DNA from 2 places in the Paenibacillus gansuensis genome. Region 2 is predicted to be linked to the other one. Evidence: riboswitches for the same ligand, from Rfam matches in the RefSeq annotation. Region 2 holds a riboswitch; the other holds the start of a gene.
What was found. A riboswitch is a leader RNA that binds a small molecule or an ion and turns the genes downstream of it on or off. The one in region 2 is predicted to bind lysine.

Region 1 (10,514 bases), on a different contig from region 2:
TTCGCCCCAGAAGATTTCCGTCTCATAGTCAAAGGAGACGAGTCCCTCCCGTTTTGTCCGGTCGAATACGTCTTTGAGCGCCTTGATCATCGGTTCGTAGCGGTCATGTCCCGGAGGAGGCGCATAGGAGGAGCTTTGCAGCCGGCCGCACAATCCTTCAAAGTCAAACAATTGCCGATACGGGAACCGCTTCACCTGAAAGCTGCCCGGCGCAAAAAACGGCACCAATGCGGACTCGTCGATATTCTTGTGCTGCACTCGTTCGTAGTCCGTTCCATATTCACGAAGCAGCTGCTCATATTGCTCAAGAAACGGTGTTCCCGAGGTCAGCCTGGAGTTCCAGATCAGCACGGCCTTGCCGCCCGGCTTCAGGATCCTGGCAAATTCGGCTTGCGCTGCAGGGCGGTCGAACCAATGAAAGGACTGGGCGCACACGATAAAATCAACGGACCTCTCCGGCAACCCGGTATGTTCAGCCGTTGCAGCAACAGTGCGGAACCTCGGCTCCTCCGCCAGCACCCGCACCGCGGCTTCCCTCATGGCCCCGTTCGGTTCCACCGCGATCACGCTGCTTCCCCGTTCCAACAGCAACGCGGAAAAGATGCCCGTACCCGCGCCGATATCCGCTATCACCGAATCTCTGCGGAAACCTACTTTCGCATATAAATAGTCCAATGCTTCTACGGGGTAACCCGGACGGTATTTCACGTAACTGTCCACCCGGTTCGTGAATCGTTCCTTGCTGTCCATAGGCGCGCATCCTCCTTTTATTTTTCGCAGGCAATTCCGTCCTTGTCACGATCGCTCTTGGTGTTAGCCTCGTATATTTCCTTGGATACATGTGGAGCATACCGGGTTTTGCCGCCTTTGTTCTTGATGTTGGCAGCGCGGGCTACTCCTCCTTTATACACTTTGTTCAATTCGGTGCAATTTTTAAATTTTTTGCCTTCTGCCTGGGCCGTCGGGGTAAGAGGAAAGGACACTGCCAGCACGAAGCAGACAAACTGTACAACCGCTTTTTTCATGTTGTGCTCCTTTCTTTGCTATGTAGAGGAAAAGGTGAATTCATGTTCCATTTTACTATAAGATTTGGGATCATACCCCTCTTCCCAACAAAAAAAGGCCGCACGCAGCAAACCTGCGCACGACCTCCGTGAAACCTAGTCCTGCTTCTTGGTACCCGTATAAATGTAGACTGCATCTCTAAGAAATGCTGCGGTTCCGGGCTGTTTGGCATCGTAGTAAGCGGTAAACCGTTCGTCGTCGACGTACATTTGCGCCAGCCCTGCATGGGCTTCCTTACTGTACGAATCCCAGTAGAAGGTCAGCCATTGCTTGTGCAGATCGGCCGCTTTTTGCGCCAATTCCCCTGCCGGATCGCCCGTTTGGAAAGCCGCCGCCAACGTATCGGTAACCTCTTCCGTCAGCCGGGTCAATTGTTCATGCTGCTCTTCCGTCATGCCCTTTACTTTGGCGTTAGACTTATTTACTGTGTCGTCGCCGTATTTTTCGCGTACTTCTTTCCCGTATTTCGCCTCGTTATCGTCAATCAGCTTTTGCTTAAAGCCTTCAAATTTCTCTTTGTCACTCATATTGGACATTCTCCCTTCCGTTTGGGCAATCGTCTTTTCAACATTCCGGATTAACAGATCGAGCTGCGCCCTCCGGTCCAGGAGTTTCTCCCGATGTTCCTTCAGTGCGTGTGCCCCGTCAAAATCCGGATCGGTCACGATCGCCTTAATCTGCTCCAAGCTAACGCCAAGCTCCCGGTAAAAAAGAATCTGCTGCAGCCGATTCACTTCCGCTTGCCCATAAATGCGATACCCCGAGGTGTTTATCCTTGCCGGCTTCAGAATACCCAACTCGTCGTAATATCGAAGCGTCCTGGTGCTGATCCCGGCGAGCTGCCCGAGCTTTTGCACTGTATATTCCATCTGATTCCCTCCTGACAATGTTCACTTTACACCTTTACGCAACGTCAATGTCAATACACCCGTTATTCAAAATTTTTACATGAGAAAAAGCCTGCCCCCTTGATGGAAGAAGACAAGCTTTGCGCGCGGTACTACAGTTGAACTTCCTTGATGATTCTCGCCGGATTACCGCCGACAATGACATTGTCCGGAACATCTTTGGTCACCACGGCACCGGAAGCGACGACTACATTGTTTCCGATCGTTACGCCCGGATTGATTACGGCACGTCCGCCAATCCACACATTGTCGCCGATCCGCACCGGCTTGCCGTACTCCAGCCCTGTGTTGCGCTCCGCCGGATGAATCGGATGCGTCGCCGTGTAAATATGAACGCCCGGAGCCATGAAGCAGTTTTCGCCGATCCGCACCTCGCACACGTCCAGAATGACACAATCGAAATTGGCAAAAAAGTTGTTCCCCAAATGTATGTTATACCCGTAATCACAGCGGAATGTCGGCTCGGCATACAGCTCTTCCCCGGTAGATCCGAACAGCTGCTTCAACAGAGTTTTGCGCTTATCGTATTCCGTTTCGAGCGTTTCATTAAATGCGCGGGTGAGCGCCCGGGCTTCTTCCCGTTCTCTAAGCAGCACAGGGTCTCCTGCGTGGTACAGGTCGCCTTGGAGCATTTTTTCTTTCGGAGTGCGGTTGTCAGTCATAGGATGCATTCCTTTCCAAGTGAGCATGTTGATCGTACTTATCATACACTTCGGGCCATGGATTTCAAAATACCGGTCACTGCAGCATGTCCACAAACCTTCCTATTTATCTTTCAAACGCTGCGAGCATCGGCACTTCATGCAAAAAAAGCCGTCCCGCCTAAGCGGGACAGCCTCTCTGCTATTATTGCTCCGAACTCAAATCGCATTCTTCGAGTTTCAGCAGTTTGGTCCGATGCTTGAATTTATATCCCAGCCAGAAGATCAGGAACAGCGGAATTCCGATATACGAGGCTATCAGGTACACCCAGTCTACCTGTCCGTCGGAAACCGCCCCGATCGCTTGTCCGATAATAACAACGATACACATGACGGCCGCCAAAAGCGGGCCGAACGGGAACCATCTAGAACGGAACGGCAGCTCCTCAAGCGATTTACCTTGTGCCTTGAAGGCGCGGCGGAACCGGTAATGGCTGACCGCGATGCCAAGCCAAGCGATAAATCCGGTCATCCCGGATGCGTTCAGCAGCCAGATGTATACTTTCCCGTCTCCGAAGAACGAGGAGAAGAAAGCGAACAAACCAATGGCCGCCGTCACCATCAGCGCAGCCACCGGAATGCCCCGGCCGTTCAGTCTGGACAGAAACTTCGGCGCTTTGCCTTCCTTCGCTAATACCCACAGCATCCGCGTGGAAGCATACATACCGGAATTGCCGGCGGATAGAACAGAAGTCAGGATGACCGCGTTCATTACAGACGCTGCGACGCTGAGGCCCGCTTTTTCAAACAGGATGGTGAACGGGCTCAAGGTAATCTCGCTGCTGGCCAGATTCTCATTTGTATACGGAATCAGCAGCCCGATCACAGCAATCGCCAAAATATAGAACAACAGGATGCGCCAAAAAACGGAACGGATCGCACGGGGCACGTTCTCCCGCGGGTTTTCGCTTTCTCCTGCGGCAATACCCACCAGCTCTGTACCCTGAAAAGAGAAACCGGCTGCCATGAATACGCCCAGAATGGTCAGAAACCCGCCCGGGAACGGCGCGTCCCCGCCGGTAAAGTTACTTAACCCCGGAGCATCCCCGCTCCAAATGCCGACTATCATCAGAATCCCGACTGCAATAAACACGATCACTGTAATGATTTTAATCATAGCGAACCAGTACTCGGATTCCCCGTACCCTTTGACCGACAGCAGATTCAGCCCGACCATCAACACAAGGAACAACGCGCTCCACAGTACCGAATTACTGTCCGGGAACCAATATTTCATAATTAATGTAGCTGCGGACAATTCGGCCGCAATCGTAATCGCCCAGTTGTACCAATAGTTCCAGCCGAGTGCGAATCCGAAAGCCGGATCAACGAACCGGGTTGCATACGTACTGAAAGATCCGGGAACCGGCAGATACGCAGCCATTTCCCCCAAACTTTGCATAAGAAAATATACCATAATGCCGATCAGCAGATACGCGAGCAGTGCTCCACCCGGGCCGGCCGAATGAATCGCGCCGCCGCTGGCAAGGAACAAGCCTGTACCGATAGAACCGCCAAGGGAAATCATCATCATGTGGCGTGACTTTAATCCTCTTTTGAGTTGTTGTTGTTGTGACATGTTCTCTTTGAAGCTCCTTCCTGATATAAAAACCCCGGAGGGCGTGAAAATGACTAGCTGCAGAATACATAGGCGTCCTGAATCCTAAAAGTGCTTTAAATACTGCACTTTATACAACATTATCCCGGGCAAAACAGTCTGTACACTCAAAATGTTGCAGCGCGTACACTATTTTTACCCATGCTGAATCACTTTCAGTACAAAATGTTGTACAAACTGCAGCAATGTCCCATTTTACAAAGAAAAACCCGTTAAAAAGTTGTATAAAATACAACATGAAAGGCCTAAACCGATATTCCAACGACGTACTTCGAGGGATGCAGGCGACGAAAGTTCCGGGATAACATAAAAAAGCCGCCCGAGTGGATTCGGGCGGCTTTGAGCTCGTAATAGTCAGCCTGGTTTCCCTCATCGTACCCATGGTGAAGATAGCGCAACACGACGGCATTGGTAAGCAGCCCCCGTGACAGTTCCGTTCCTTTCGGAAACGGCCCCAGCCCGGACAAAAGATGGATCGTCCAAGCTTCGGCGGTAGTTCCTTTCTTCTCGGCTTCCCAGGCTTCCTCTTCAGCCTCTGCCGGAATACTCTTAACTACCGCGACCTCTACCTCACCTGTGTGATGAGGTGTTTCGTATGAATAAGCATTTCACTATATTAATTAACCACTGGATAGAATTCAATAGGAATGTTTTGGAATTGGAAAAATGCCATCGATACATGGACCGTTATGGATCCGTCTATCGTTATTGTATCTGATAATTCCCAGAGTATGAAACGCTCACGCTAATACCAAAAGGTAGGATAGTTTCGGTTACGATCCATGTTATTCACAATGAGCGCGAAGACAACCACAATCACGGAACCAAGCAGTACAGGTGTCAGCAGGAACGACCATCCGCTCCCGGCCATGATTACCACGATCGGATCGGCGCCGGCCGGCGGATGTGTCGTTTTCGTCAGCATCATGACAGCTATAGCGGTTCCAACCGCTGCACCCGAAACCCACATGTTCTGGCCGAAGCTATGATAGAAAACCAGACCGACGAAGGTGGACAAAAAATGCCCGCCAATGATATTTCTGGGCTGTGAGAGAGGAGCGTCCCAGATGCCGAATGCCAATACGCAGCTTGCTCCGAACGGGGCCATAATCCAGATAACGGAGGTTAGGTCGGTCAGCAAGCTTAGCACCGCAATCGTTACAAATCCACCTGCAAAACCGATAAATGCGTTCCGTGGAGCAACTTTTAGCGGACTTCTTCCCGCGCCTTTCATTTTACGAAAAAGATCCCATGGTTTCATCATCGTTCCTCCAATAACGGGTTTACAGGCGAATACTCGTGAAATTCCCATAGGATCGGCGTGTCATTCTCTATTTGGAGCACATCGTCAATCTCGTACCGGATAAGTCTTTCCGCTCCCGGGAACCGGGACACTTGCTCATGGTCCCATATAATCTCGGCGCGTCCGCTCAAATGCAGCGAATGACCGCCGTTAAAATCAATAAACAATAATCCGGCGGCCGGATTGCTATAGATATTACCAAGCGTATTGAACATGGAGTTGCCGAAGTAATCGGGAATGAGGAGGGATCGATCATTGGCAACCGTTACAAATCCAGGAAGCCCGCCCCGGTGAGAGGCATCCATGTTCCCTTCCGAGCTGACACTTCCAATAAAGAAGGTATCCGCCTTGCTGATCCATTCCTGTTGGTTAGGACTGATAACCCGGCTGCGGTCTGCCGTTCGTTGGGTCCGGTGAAATCCGCCGCTAGGTTGCAGCGATCGTCTCTGTATGAATTTGGGGCAATTGCCGTATACTTGTTCTGTTGTCACTTCCAGCCGCCGGTCTCCGTCGAAACTCCCTTTTCCATTGATTCTCAGGCGGATTCTTCGGTTGAAATCGATCGCTAAAAGACCGATCTCCGGATGGTACTGCAAATTACGAAGGAGGGGGTCGCTCGCGGCAGGACGAGCTGTAACGGTCATTTCTGTCTCTGCAGAAACATCGATGAACCCCGGCTCGCCAGTCAAAAATGAGCACCATACCTTCCCGTCATCCCCCATAGTTGAACCAACGATAAGCGACTGTATCTGTAAATAAAGTATCGCGCCTTTAAACAAGGAAGGCCTAATGCCAGCACCGTTCTGCTCTGCCGCAAATTGTTCTCCCGCCAGCATTTGAACGGCCAATTCCCCTGGATGATATACATCGCTCATCATTGCACCTCCTTTTTTACCAAACCTAAACTCATTAGGTGTATTATATATTGTGTTTTTTAACCTGTAAACATGTATTATGTAGGTTAATAATATCACGCATAGAAAAAGCCCCAGATGAAAAATCCAGGACTTCTAACGTTACTCTGCCTCTGCTTCTTTGCTCTTCCGCCGTTTCAAAAAAGCTGTTACTTTCATTCGGTTGCCGCATGTTTTTGGGCTGCACCAGCGGCGGATGCCATTCTTGCTGTGGTCATAAAAATAAAGAACGCAATCCGGATTCCCGCACTTTTTGACCAGTCCAAAATCGTAATACGCAAACAAATCAACCGCAGCCTCCGCTATGGGAATGAGCAAATCCGACGGACTCCGAAACTCAGTCTGCCGTTCGACAGCAAATCTGTTTCCGGTTCTGACCAGTCTTGTTGTGACGACCTGATTTATTAGGATACGGTTCACTCGACCTAGATCCTCTTCTGCCAACTCGTCTCCAAGCATGCTTTGCCTGACCATTGAGAGCAGGCTGGTTCGAAGTTCGATTGCATCCTTTACGGCCGAATCAGCTTCCTGGCTGGGCCACTTATCTTTCACGGCACTGATTTGTTCCGCGGTAAGAAGACTGCTCAAGGACAGCCATTTCAGCAGGTCATCCCATGATTTCAGCAGATCCGCAGGCTTTCCGTTGACGGTAATTTTCGTGTTGATATAATCCAGTGCTGTATGGTTCCCTATAAAATAAAAGGACGGAGCAATTATTTTGGGCATCCTCCGCACTCCTTTTTGAGCATATTTGCTCATTATTATAGCCCTTTCTCCGAGGTTAGCCTAGAGTCTTGTATTTACCCCTGTCCCTCGGCTGCCCGAACGAACGCTCTGGCCGACTCCGCGATCCGGTCGAAGCGTCCTTCACGGATGGCCTGCTTGTCCGCCAATGAGCTTCCAAGTCCCACCGCGGTAACGCCCGCTTGCAGGAAGTCAGGGAAATTCGCCAGTGTCACCCCGCCCGTTGCGATCATCGGAATGGAGTCAAGCGGGGCGCGGATTTCTTTGATGTAGTTTAAGCCGAGCGTGGCGCTTGGGAAAATTTTCACCGCTTTGGCTCCTGCGTTCCAGGCGTTTACGATTTCTGTCGGTGTCATAACTCCAGGATACACATCAATTCCTTGCTTGATTCCGTACTCCACTACTTTGGGATCAAAGTTGGGCGAGATCATGAACTGGGCGCCTGCAGCAGCAGCATCTTTCGCCATCTCCACATTCAGTACCGTGCCCGCGCCTACATACAGACCTGCGTCGTACTTCTCCCTCCACCGGTGGATCATGCCAAGCGCCCCCGCCGTATTTAAAGTCGCTTCCACGAGCCGAATGCCGCCGTCCGCCAGGGCCTCTACAACCGCGTCCGCCTCCTGATCGGAAAGTCCCCGGAGGATGGCAATGATTTTATGCCTAACAACCGCTTCAAAAGTACTCAAATCCCCTTCTCTCCTTCCTGCGAATAGGTACAGGGTTCCTGTGGAAACCTGAAATGATTGCCTTACTTACCTTACTCCCGCACATCATAAGCGCGTTTTAGCCGCCTGTCAACCGGGGTATTGACGTAAAGCAAGCAAAACAACCGGTACGCCTGATACCGTCGGGGAGAAAAGCCATGATCATTCGTCTTGGTTATGTTTCGATCGCTTTAAGCATTTTTAATAACACGCCGAGTTCGACTTTTACTTATAAACTGTTTTCCCAGCGGCCCCGGGAAGAGGCGCTTCAGCATGCAATCGAGGTAGGGCGGGGCAACTTGGAGGCAACAAAGAGAATTTTGTATTTTAACGCCGCTCACGGCATCCGCGTCTTCCGCCTGTCCTCCTCCCTCATCCCTTTGGCCACCCATCCGGATGTCATGCTGGACGTAGGCTCACTTTATAAGAAAGAACTAAGGGAACTAGGCGATTTCGCCCGCCGCGAGGGTATCCGGCTCACCATGCATCCCAACCAGTTTACCCTGCTGAATGGAAGCGATAAGGTAGTTTCTGCGGCCATCGAGGATTTGCAGTATCACGCGGCGATTCTGGACGGCATGGGCATGGACGAATCCGGAGTCATCAACATTCATGTGGGGGGCGTTTATGGAGACAAGGCTTCCGCTATCCAAAAGCTCTATGACCATTACCCTTCCGTCCCTGACCTCATCAAGCGCAGACTCACGTTCGAGAACGACGACAAAACCTATACGTTAGAGGAAACCGCCGCCGTTTGCGAACATCTCTGCAGACCGCTGGTGCTGGATCTCCATCACGATTGGTGCACCCCTTCTTCTGTTACCGCTATCGACATGCTGCCGAGGATCCGCTCTACTTGGGGGGACATCCCGATGAAAATTCATGTTTCTTCTCCCAAAAGTGAAAAAGAGTTCCGCGCGCATGCTGACTTTGTGGACCCGCAGCCTGTAGCTGACTTTCTTCGTGCCTGCAAGGAGGCGGATATGGACAGCCTGGATGTGATCGTCGAGGCCAAAATGAAAGACCATGCCGTCTTGAAGCTGGCCGAGGAACTGGGCAAAATTAGAGGGGTGAAGCGGATCGACGGAGCCGTTTTGAAATGGTAGCTTACAATGCAAAAACCCCGAAGCACGGACGATTCCGCCGCATTCGGGGTTGCATTATCCTCTATAGCTGTCCCTCCAGCGGAGCAGCCGGTTCTCCAGCACACGCACAATAGAATCAGCCAGCTTGCCGACAACTGCAAAGAGCAGGATCCCGACAAAAACTGCTGCTGTTCTGGAGAACTGACGGGCATCCGTGATCATATATCCGATGCCTTCGCTTGAGCCCATCAGCTCCGCCACGACCAAGCCGAGCCAGGAAACGCCGAGGGATAGCCGAAGACCAAGCAGCACATTCGGCAAAGCTGCCGGGAGCACCAGCTTGGTCAGCTGCTTCCAGCGGTTGAACTCGAGCACCTTGGCCACATCGAACAGCTTGGAGTCCACGCTGCGCACGCCCAGGAATGTGTTCACATACAGCGGGAAGAAGGCGCCCAAGGCGATCAGCAGTATTTTGGACATTTCACCAAACCCGAACCACAAAATAAACAGCGGCGTAATCGCCAAATGGGGAATGGTCCGAAGCATCTGAAACGACGGGTCCAAATGCTGCTCCGCGCTTCGGAACAATCCTACGAGCAAGCCGAGAGACAAGCCCAGGGATCCTCCCAGCAAAAAGCCGAACAACGCCCTTACTACGCTCACCCGCGTATGCTGCCATAATTCACCTGATAGCGTAAGATTCCAGAATTCAAGGGCGATATCCGCAGGCGACGGCAGCATCGTTTTCGATATCCACCCCTGAAACGAAGCCAACTGCCAGACAGTAACTAACAATACAGGCAGCACTAAGCCCCTTAAAGCCAAAATCCACTGTTTCTCTCCTATTGCTGCACGTTGTCGTTTGCCTTTCCGAACCGCCTGCACCCGCGGCAAGGCCGGTCCGGCAGACGATGTCAATTCATTCCCGGTTGTTAACGACATGGATAATCACCCCCGTTAAATAACGAACTCTACTTCGGCGTCTTCATTATGTTCAAAGGTCTCCAGCACTTGCTTGCGGAGGTCTTGAAACGCTTTGCCGGATCTTTTTCTCGGATAAGGAAGGTCCACAGGGAGGATCCGTTTGATCGCGCCCGGCCTCGCCCCCATCACGACGATCCGGTTCGACAGGAATACAGCTTCATCGATATCGTGAGTGACGAAGAGCATCGTTGTGCGGTTTTTCTCCCATATATCCAGCAGCACTTCCTGCATATGCTGCCTGGTGAACGCGTCCAGCGCCCCGAACGGTTCATCCAGCAGCAGCACTTTCGGATTACGGATTAAGGCGCGTGCAATGGCCACCCTTTGGCTCATCCCGCCGGAGAGCTGCTTCGGAAACGCTTTTTCGAATCCTGTTAACTTGACGAGTTTGATAGCTTCCTGCACCCTTTCGCGGACATCCGGGCTGTGAAGGGGCAGGTCGGCGGCGATATTTTTCTCAACGGTCAACCAAGGAAACAGCCTGT
Region 2 (10,514 bases):
GAACGGATTCTGAGCAGCATCGCCGGATCGTTCTTGATAAACGTCCCTTGCCCCCGCAGCGTTTCCGTCAGGCCCTCCCGCTCCATCTCCTGGTATGCCCTTTGCACTGTATTCGGATTGACCTGCGACATTTGAGCCCGCTCTTTATGTGACGGAATCTTCGTTCCGGGTAACAGTTCTCCTCTAGCCAAAGCCTTCTTCACCTCATCCACCATTTGCAAATAAATCGGTTTCGGGCTGTCAAAATTAAGCTGCAACCACATTCCCTCCTTCTAACCGCGAGCCAGTGCACTATTGAACTAGTGCACTATTAGAATATGTGGATTGGGGCCAGTTGTCAATAAGGTAAATTCTGCGGTCTTTGGCCGGAATAGCGTGTGTGGAGTTCGTTAACCGAATCAGTGTAGTTCTTTTGGCATAAAGTTTTGTCCATGACCGTGACTTTTTAACATAATACTTCAGAAAACCAGAAGAAATCTGTTGTTGAAAGAGTACCTAGGACTTATACTAGAATTACCATAATGTTCTAAGGCACAAATGTTGCCAGCCCTGGTTTTCTATTGGATTGGTGATTTACAAATATGATACTATTGGAGGGGTTTCTATGAAAAAAATGGCGGTTGTTTTACTCGGTGCATTTCTATTTTTAAACGTAAGCGTCACAAGTACCTACGCAGCTAATGATGATACGGTATATCAGCAGGTGCTGGAGCAAGTTCAGGAAACAAATGAAGAAATTAGCGAGAAGATTGCGGAAGCAGATGAGCGTGCGGACGAGATTCTCGCAGAAGCTAAAGAAGAGGCAAGCACCAATGCGGCTCGATCTGAAGAGATTTTTGCCAAAGCGAATCAGGAGCTGGACAAACTGATCGCCGTCCTGATTAATGAAACGAATGCCCTCGCAGAGAATACGAAACGGTACGGCGAATCCAGAGGATATGAAATTATTTGCGAGCTGGTAGAAGTGGAAATCGGCGACCGCAAAGTATGGATCGACCCGCTGCGAGTAGGACACTAATACTAGTTGGAGGGTAAAGAATGAGAGGGCTTCATCTGGGGATTAACGGGATCTTCTTAGAAAAAACTATTGATGAATCCTCAGAACTAAGCCTTCTTGCAAGAGGTGACGGTTCGGAAGTCATTCTGCAGAAGATCAATGCGGAGAAAACCTTTTATGTGTTCCCCGGTGAGCATGCCGATACCATGGAGTTCTTCTTTATACTGGAAGGCACTTGTACATATGATAAGAAGGATGAACGGATCAGCCTGCATACAGGCGATTACTTCTATGTGAAGGATCTGGAAGACCCTGTATACTTTAAGGCTCAAACGGATGTCAGCATACTTTGGTTCTCAACCCAGCCGTTCTTCCACTTTATCAGCAAGAGTATCGAGAATTTAACTGCCATTGTCAAACAGATCGAAGAGAAAGATCAGTATACGTATCAGCATAGCGTCCGTGTGCAGGATTACTCTTTGAAGATTGCGAAAGAATTGCAGCTGTCCAAAGATAAATTGGAAAATTTATATTTCGCTTCCCTCTTTCATGACGTCGGCAAAATCAATACCCCCGCTGAGATCATGAACAAGACCGGAACGTTGACGGAAGAAGAGTTTGAAATCGTAAAGAGGCACGCTGCCGATGGATATGACATGGTGCAGTCTTCCTATTATGATCAAATCGGCCAAATTATACTGCAGCATCACGAACGGCTTGACGGTTCGGGTTACCCTAATGGCTTGAAAGGCGACCAGATTATTCTGGAGGCCCAAATTATAAGCGTCGCAGATACATTCGATGCTATGACTTCGGACCGGCCTTATCGTAAGGGAATGGACAGAAAGCAGTCCCTGAATGAGATCAAGAGTCTCATCGGCGTCCATTATAACCGCGACATTGTCGAAGCGTTTGAGAAAGCACTGCTTGCAGACGGATTGATAGATCCATCCTAAAGAAAGACCCGGTACTCTTGGTACCGGGTCTCTTTCATTTATATTTCCTTACGCACGATCGGAGCCACCTTGGTTCCGAGCAGCTCAATCGCTTTAAGTGTATCCTTATGGGAAATAGAGCTTGCATCCATATGGATCAGAAAACGGGTCACTCCCAAGTTTTTGCGAAGCAGAATAATCTTCTCCGCCACATATTCCGGATCCCCGGCGTAGAGCGCACCGCGCAGGCTGTTGGCTGCGTCGAAAGCATTCCGGTCGAACGTCCCGCTCCATCCGCGTTCACGTCCGATTACGGTGGACTGGTGCTGCCAATGCGGGTACAGCAAGTTTTCTGCCTCAGCCTTAGTATCAGCTATGAAGCCATGGGAGTGCGTAGCAATCGGGAGTTTGGACACATCATGGCCTGCCTTGGCTGCCGCACGTTTATACAGTTCAACCAGAGGCGCAAACCTCTCAGGCATTCCTCCAATAATGGCAAAAACAACCGGAAGCCCCAGCACCCCGGCCCGGACAGCAGACTCAGGGCTCCCTCCGGTACCAATCCAGACCGGGAGCGGCTGCTGAACCGCACGCGGGTATACGCCTAGATTGGGGATTGCAGCCCTGTGCCCTCCAGGCCATTCAACCTTCTCCGATTCGCGGATTCGAAGCAGTAATTCCAGCTTTTCTTCGAACAATTCATCGTAATCATCCAAACTGTAACCGAACAACGGGAACGATTCGATAAACGAGCCCCGGCCCGCCATAATCTCGGCCCGTCCGTCCGAAATCGCATCCAGGGTAGAGAACGACTGATACACACGAACAGGGTCGTCCGAAGATAATACCGTAACCGCGCTGGATAAACGGATACGGCTTGTCTTCGCTGCAGCCGCTGCCAGAATGACTGCAGGAGCGGATCCGGCATAATCCGGCCGGTGATGTTCACCGATCGCATACACGTCAAGCCCTGCCTGGTCAGCGGTGACAATCTCCTCCACCGCATTCCGAATCCGTTGTGCATGGCTCAACCCCGGCCCCAAAGGCCCGTCGGGCGATGCCTCCAAAAATGTACTGATTCCAATTTCCATTGCCATCGATTGCTCCTTTATGATTTATTGTCACTTTGCATAATATAGATCATTGTCTTCATTCCTATGAAAAATTATAACGAATCCTGCAGTCGGCCGCTATGTTCTAACTACATGCCGGGACGATCATCGTAGCTGCAGCACAAAAGCTCCCTCCGCGGATTCCGGTCCGCGGGAGGAGCTTTTATTTAAACCTGACTATGCTGGGCCATAGTTCTCTTCAAGAATTCCCTTGTGCGCTCTTGTTTAGGCCGGGTGAAAATCTCCTCTGGTGTCCCCTCTTCTGCGATCACGCCTTTGTCCATGAACACGACCCGATCCGACACTTCCCGTGCGAAATCCATCTCATGCGTCACGATCAGCATCGTAAGGCCGGAGTTCGCCAGCTCCTTCATGACCTTGAGCACCTCGCCGACCATCTCGGGGTCCAGGGCGGAGGTAGGCTCATCAAACAGCATCACATCCGGTTCCATGGATAATGCCCGGGCAATCGCTACACGCTGCTTTTGGCCGCCGGACAGCTGCTTCGGCTTCGCATTAATATAAGCTTCCATGCCTACCACTTTCAAATGCTTTCTGGCGATGCGCTCCGCTTCTTCCTTCGAGCGCTTCAGCACCTTCACCTGGCCTACCACACAGTTGCTCAGCACATCATGATTTTCAAAAAGGTTAAACTGCTGGAACACCATCCCCATTTTCGTCCGGTAGGAAGGAATGTCGTGTTTGCCGTCGAGAATATTTTGCCCGCGATAGTTGATCTGCCCGCCGTTTGGAGTTTCCAGCAGGTTTATACACCGGAGCAGCGTCGATTTCCCGGAGCCGGAGGAGCCGATAATGCTGACTACTTCGCCGTGGTTGACCGAAAAGCCGATGTCCTTCAGCACAGTGTTGGCGCCATAGCTTTTACTTAGATTTTGTATTTCGATGACTTTGTTCATAGGTCGCAGTCTCCTCCTTATCTTGCGGGCTCCATCGTGTAGCTTTTTTGGCCGTCCAGTTTCTTTTCAAAATGCCGCAAAATCCTCGTTACCGTTAACGTCATTACTAAATAAATCACACACGCCACAAAGAAGGATTCAAAATACCGGAAGTTATTGCCGGCGACCGATTTGGTCAGGAAGTACAGTTCCGATACGGAAATCACGTTCAGCACCGAAGTGTCTTTGATATTAATGACGAATTGATTGCCCGTAGCCGGTAAAATATTGCGAACCACCTGCGGCAGCACAATATTCATCATCATTTGCATGTGATTCATGCCGATCGCCTGAGCCGCCTCGAACTGTCCTTTGTCTATCGAAAGGATGCCGCCACGTACGATTTCCGCCATGTAAGCTCCCGTGTTGATAGAAACGATGAGGAAGGCAGCCGTCAAGACATTCATGTCTAGGCCGAGCCCTAATGCAGAACCGTAGTAGATGACCATGGCTTGCACGATCATAGGGGTTCCCCGGAAAATTTCAATATATACCGTCAAAAGGAGATTTGCACCATTCAGCAGGGTTCGTTGTCCCATGCGTGTTGGCGCAGGGATCGTTCGGATCACGCCCGCCAATAATCCTATAATGGCGCCGATGATCGTGCCGACTAGGGAAATGAGCAGCGTCATGCCTGCCCCGCGAAGGAACATCGGCCAGTTCTCTTCTACAATTTTGAGGATCCAGTCTAAACTCATAATTCGATATGCCTCCTGTATTTAAAAACCGACTGTACGGAATACAGCCGGCTTCTCGTTATGTTATTTGGCAGCTGGTTGGTTTTTGATAGCAGTATCCATGATCGCTGTGCGCTGCTCTTCGGTGATGCCTTTGAGAACCTCGTTAATTTTCGCTGTATCTTCGCTGCCTTTTTTCAGGCCGACCGCAATCGCTGTGTCATCCTCGGAGGTTTGGAAGCCTTCTTCCTTGAATTCTACCATCGCGAAGTTCTCATTGGCTGCAGAAGCACTCACTGCTTCCGGACGCTCGGAGACGTATCCGTCGATGATGCCGGACTCCAGGGCTACACGCATCGCAGGGAAGTTGTCCATTGCCGTTTGCTTGGATACGCCCTTGATTTGGTCAATGACCGAATAGTGGAACGTGTTAAGCTGTGCGGTTACTTTAGCCCCATTGAAATCTTGGATGGACGTGGCGTTTTCGTACTTGCCGCCTTTTTTCACGACCATGACCAGATTTGATTTATAGTAGTTTTCCGAAAAGTCGATGGTTTCTTTACGTTCTGCCGTAGGCGACATCCCCGCAATAATTGCATCGATCTTGCCTGAAGTCAGTGCCGGAACAAGCCCGTCCCACTCGGTTTTCACGATTTCCAACTCTTTGCCTAGGCCCTCTGCGATTTTCTTCGCGATTTCCACATCATACCCGCCTGCAAATTCAGCAGACCCTTTGATCGCTACCGCGCCATTGGAGTTGTCGTTTTGCGACCAGTTAAATGGAGCATAACCCGCTTCCATGCCTACTTTGAACGTCTCCTTGGATCCGGAGTTAGAAGAGCTGGACCCGGCCGTTTCATTCGATCCGCATCCCGCTAATAGAATTGCTGCCGACAATAACAGTGTTGAAACTAGTTTTGTTCTCTTTTTCATAGTAAAATTCCCCCTGATAAAATAATAAAAAAGCGGCCCGAGATCAGCTCAGGCCGCACTATGTATAGTACCAACATACCTCTGCTTCCCTTGGAAGATAGCGCAACTCAATAAACTGGGTGGTCTATTGAGACAGTCCTACAGCTCTTAACTGCAGGCCCAGCGCGTAATACTGAGCATATTACCCGCTTCGGCGGCCTTTCCTTCTCCATAGCCTCTTCGCCTTCTCAAGCTCCGCTATGAACTGTTAAACACCGCGCCTCTACCTCACCATGAAAGTGTGAGGTGATATTCAGTTATGATAAGTATGCTATATGGCATGGAGGTTGTCAATATTTAAACAGTGGTTGAATATGGTAGGAAGTATAAATTTATAGTATGATCCCATGAATTCGTATGAAAATTCTAGTTAGCCTCTAAGCTTCTCCATCCCCGCACTAACCTGACATTCCGTCTGATCCGGATACTTCACGGTGCCTCTAATCTCGCCGCTCTTGGTACGCTCCGCTTCCACTTCAATGATTCCGTGTGGAGTTGGAACCTCTGCCTTCACCCAATCGAGGGATCCCAGAGACGGTGTAACGGAGAAGTTCCCGAACCCTGGCGCCAAGGGTTGGATGCCGGCAACATACGCCTGCAAGCCATAGCTGCCCGTTCCGCCCCAGGCATGAGTGAGAGATAACGTGTCTCCCCGATCGCCAATCGGAAGACCGCCGTCAAGATTCATCATTTCCCAGTAGGTTTTGTGACCTTGCTCCAGATGGCTTCGTCCGACACGCCGCATGACTTCCAGCCCACGATCCGTCCGACCTGCGTGGAAGCTTGCCAACGTCTCGTAAGCGGACATGTATGGCCATATATTATTGTTGTGCCGCCAAACAGCGGATTGTTGCGGAAGTACGTCCCACCACCATGCACCGTCCACTGCCTCGTCGAACACAGGAACGACATTAATCGAGCCGCGTTCTGTCCAGAACTGCTTCTCAATCTCCTGCAAGATTTGCTCCCCTCTTGAGGGATCGACCACATCATGAAGAATCGCCCACAAGTTTCCGTCGATCGCAAATCGATCCCGATCCTTCGTGCCTGCAGGTATCATCGTCAAGAGAGGATTGCTCGGCACACTGAACTGAGCAAGGATGGAACGTTTCGTTCTTTCCGCCTGCTGCCGGCAATACTCCTGCATTGGATGCTTTACAAGAGAGAACATTTGAACAAGTGCATCCCAAGCCGCCTTCTGCGCCATCGCCAAGCCGCTGATCTTGCCCCGAGCGTCAATCGAATACATCCAGCTGTTGAGGCCGCTGATCAAGCCATCCGATTCCATTCGCTTGTTCATCCATGCCACGACATCGCATAACCTGCCCACATTAGCCTGCAGATACGCCAGATCTCCTGTCAGTAATACGTATTCCCACAAATTAACGATGGTCCACATCGTCCATTCATAGAAGATCTGGCCATAGGCACCGCTGCCTGGGATAATGCCTTGCTCCTCTCCTTCTGTGTGTTGGAGAGTTAAAAGCAATTCTATTGTATTCTTGACAATCTCGGGCTGGTCAAAGGCATATAAAGCAGTTAAGGAAGCAGGCCTGAGATCTCCACCCCAGATGTCTTTGTCCCGGCGAACGCCGTCCCAGATCACATAGTCCGAATAAGGACCTTGCAACGATCGCTGCGTATATTTCGAAGGCTGACTGCACAGCTCTACCGTATACGTCCCCATCGCCCAGCATTCGTTGATCAGATCGTCATTGCATTCGAAGCCCCCGACGTGTTGAAAAGGCGCAGCGGTATAATCGAGCCATAATCGGCGGATGGACAGCGGTTCGCTAGAACGGTTATCCAGTTCGAGATAACGAAGAACCGTCAAGTCCTCTTCCAACAGATAAGCTCCCTCTTCCCCGGAGAGCCATTGATCCAGTTGGCCGTAAGGGCGCATTCTCACATAAGCCGGAAATCTTCCGGCAACCCATGCTTCATCCTCGAAGCAGCGATACAGGGAAGGGAACAGCCTTTCGTCGCTCGTGTAGGCATAGCGTATCTGCGACCGCGCAGCAGCCGAGCCGTCTAATTCCATATGAAGCAGCCCTGCCCGCTTTACTTGAAAGTCAAAGCGAACCTTCTGTCCCGGCTGAAGTTCGAACGGCGCGAATCCATCCGGAACGAGCCTTCTTTCCTGTGGTGAAAAGGAGATTCTCATTTGCGCACCTCGCACGTGACGCCAGGCAAAAGGGATAGTTCCCGCCTGAGATCCTGTTTCATCCAATCACACACATCCCATAGATCGGCTAACGGAGTCCGTGTGTGAGGAACGGCATGCATATAGGGAATCGGCCCAAACTCCGGCGTAATCGTCAACGCTTGTTTTCCTCGTTCGGTGTGCAGTGTTACGATTCGTTTCCACCAGTCATAATGGGCTTGGCGCTCCAGAGCATACTCAGGCGCACTTGGGTCCGGCACCTGAGGTCCTTCGGCGAACCCTACCCGCGCATGAATATGAATGGCTCTTTCACAAGCAAGTTCAAGGGCGGCGGCATGATCCTCCAGCAGCGATTCGCATACGCATACCCAATGGCTAAAATCGGCAGCTATCTTCAATTCCTTGTAATGAGTAAGCAGTTGAGCCGTATGCCAGGGGGTAAACATCGCTCTGCCCCTATGCGTCTCATGAGCGACAGGTATGCCGGCCTTCTCCTCGATCCTCAGCGCATGCTCGAAGTATCGGCGCTGATCGTCCCATGACATGCTGTCTTTGGCGCTATGAATGACAATGACTCTCGGATTCAACTCTGCGGCTTTGAGTATGGCATATTCCGCCTCAGCCTCGTTGTTTGCAAAGCACAATACCGCTGTCGTAAAATCGTATTGTTCAGCAAGACGTCTAAATCTGGTAATATCCGCACCTTCCAGAGGAGTATGTTCGATTCCGTTATAACCGGCAGCGGCCATTTGCGCAAACTGCTCTTCCATCTCTCCCGACATACCCCATATGGACTTTAAAATTTGAATATTCATGAATGCTCACCTCGATATCGTATTCTCTACTTATCTTAGATAGCGGGCCCCGATTCATAAATAATATCCTCTTGTCATTCGGGTAGATTTTTGTCCGAATTCACTAAGTAACGCGCAAGAAGACGCCGAGGCGTTTCCACCTGGCGTCTCTTGCGCGTCTTCTTGCGCGTTAATCTGCTACTTATTCATTTATCTACCCTTTCACCGCACCCAGCGTAAGCCCTTTAACAAAGTATTTCTGCACAAAAGGATACGCAAGTACGATCGGACCCGTGGCCAGGACAGCCATAGCCATCCGCGCACTCTCTGCAGGCATCTCCGCCACGGAGGCGCTTGCATCAGCAGATACTAGGTTTGAGGTAAGGAATACCATGTTATTTTGGATCCGGTATAACAGGAATTGGAGGTTCACTAAAGATTGCTCTTCAATAAACATCATAGGGAGCCACCAATCGTTCCAGTAAGTCAATGCGAGAAACAATCCCACAGTGGCGAAGGCAGGCAGTGAAATTCTTGTCACGATGGAGAAGAAGATCCGGAATTCCCCCGCTCCGTCAAGCTTAGCGGACTCGACAATGGAATCGGGAACCCCGCTCTGAAAGAAGGTCTTCATAATGATAACGAAAAAAGCATTGATCAAATAAGGAATAATTAAAGCATAAAAGGTATCGTTTAAATGCAGCAGCTGGGTACAAACCAAATACCAAGGAACAAGTCCGCCGCTAAAGAGCATCGTAACCGCGGCATAGCCTGTAAAAAACTTCCCGTACCTAAAATCTTTTCTGGAGATGGCATACGCATAAAGAGAAGTAACCAGCAGCCCAAGGAATGTACCGACGAAGGTGGCCACGATCGTAATTCCATAGGCTTGGAGGACCATGCTGCTTCCGGATAAAATATAGCTGTAAGCGTCGAGCGACAGCTTTGCCGGAAGGAAGGAATAACCGTTCAAGCCCAGTGTCTTCTCATCCGTAAAGGAAATCGCGACTACCAGAAAGAATGGAATCACGCACAGCATGGCATAGACTGCTATGATGCAATGAATGACAAGCTTCCACACAGGTTTGACTTCGTTGACTTTGTTAGATTTATTCATATTGATCTCTCTCCCTTCTCAAGGTTCCCGACACTAGAAAATCGCCTTTTCCGGATCATATCTTTTAATCAACCAGTTCACTGTAACTATACAGATAAAGCCCATTATGGATTGATACAGCCCTGCCGCCGCTGACATGCCGATGTCTCCCGTTCCTCTCAATGCTCTAAATACATAGGTATCGATAACGTTCGTGACATTAAACAGGGGCCCGCTCTCCATAGGTGTTAGAAAGAAAAGTCCAAAATCAGAGTTAAAGATTCTGCCTATCCCCAGTAAAATCATGACAATAATGATGCCTGACAGCATGGGGACGGTAATTTTTCTGATCTGCTGCAGCTTATTGGCCCCATCCATGGCTGCTGCTTCATAGTAGCTTTCATCAATGGCCGCAATGGCCGCAAGATAAATAATCGTGTTATAGCCGGTATACTTTATCGTGTTTAACAGAAACAAGATGTACGGCCAATACTTCGTTTCCGAGTACCACATGACAGAGGGAAGGCCCATCGGCTCCAAAATCCTTTTATTAATGAAACCCAGATCCGGACTCAAAAAGGCATATAAGATGTAACTCAAAATAATCCAGGAAAGAATGTATGGCATCAAGAGGGCGCTTTGATAAGCTTTTACAAAATATTTGCTCTTGATCTCATCAAGGAGAATAGCAAGCCCCACTGCGAATACATTTCCAAGGACGATAAAGGCGAGATTGTACAGAATGGTGTTTCTCGTGATAATAAAGGCGTCCGGTGAGTTAATAAAAAACTGAAAGTTATCGAATAATACC

Region 1: another riboswitch for lysine. It lies ahead of ACFSUF_RS15780 (amino acid permease); the one in region 2 lies ahead of ACFSUF_RS23180 (transporter substrate-binding domain-containing protein).

The regions. Positions count from the first base shown of each region.
Region 1 is NZ_JBHUME010000009.1:111,427-121,940, forward strand. It holds gene ACFSUF_RS15760 (class I SAM-dependent methyltransferase) at 1-750, opposite strand, end outside; gene ACFSUF_RS15765 (excalibur calcium-binding domain-containing protein) at 768-1,025, opposite strand; gene ACFSUF_RS15770 (MerR family transcriptional regulator) at 1,161-1,934, opposite strand; gene ACFSUF_RS15775 (sugar O-acetyltransferase) at 2,066-2,635, opposite strand; gene ACFSUF_RS15780 (amino acid permease) at 2,820-4,253, opposite strand; lysine riboswitch at 4,675-4,868, opposite strand; gene ACFSUF_RS15785 (HPP family protein) at 5,038-5,556, opposite strand; gene ACFSUF_RS15790 (pyridoxamine 5'-phosphate oxidase family protein) at 5,553-6,473, opposite strand; gene ACFSUF_RS15795 (CGNR zinc finger domain-containing protein) at 6,612-7,235, opposite strand; gene ACFSUF_RS15800 (bifunctional 4-hydroxy-2-oxoglutarate aldolase/2-dehydro-3-deoxy-phosphogluconate aldolase) at 7,310-7,942, opposite strand; gene uvsE (UV DNA damage repair endonuclease UvsE) at 8,119-9,066, shown strand; gene ACFSUF_RS15810 (ABC transporter permease) at 9,121-9,963, opposite strand; gene ACFSUF_RS15815 (ABC transporter ATP-binding protein) at 10,003-10,514, opposite strand, start outside.
Region 2 is NZ_JBHUME010000019.1:59,433-69,946, reverse strand. It holds gene ACFSUF_RS23210 (GntR family transcriptional regulator) at 1-257, opposite strand, end outside; gene ACFSUF_RS23205 (hypothetical protein) at 605-1,018, shown strand; gene ACFSUF_RS23200 (HD domain-containing phosphohydrolase) at 1,039-1,953, shown strand; gene ACFSUF_RS23195 (Atu2307/SP_0267 family LLM class monooxygenase) at 1,992-3,023, opposite strand; gene ACFSUF_RS23190 (amino acid ABC transporter ATP-binding protein) at 3,212-3,961, opposite strand; gene ACFSUF_RS23185 (amino acid ABC transporter permease) at 3,979-4,698, opposite strand; gene ACFSUF_RS23180 (transporter substrate-binding domain-containing protein) at 4,762-5,610, opposite strand; lysine riboswitch at 5,701-5,883, opposite strand; gene ACFSUF_RS23175 (alpha-L-rhamnosidase C-terminal domain-containing protein) at 6,020-7,813, opposite strand; gene ACFSUF_RS23170 (sugar phosphate isomerase/epimerase family protein) at 7,810-8,628, opposite strand; gene ACFSUF_RS23165 (carbohydrate ABC transporter permease) at 8,822-9,724, opposite strand; gene ACFSUF_RS23160 (ABC transporter permease) at 9,758-10,514, opposite strand, start outside.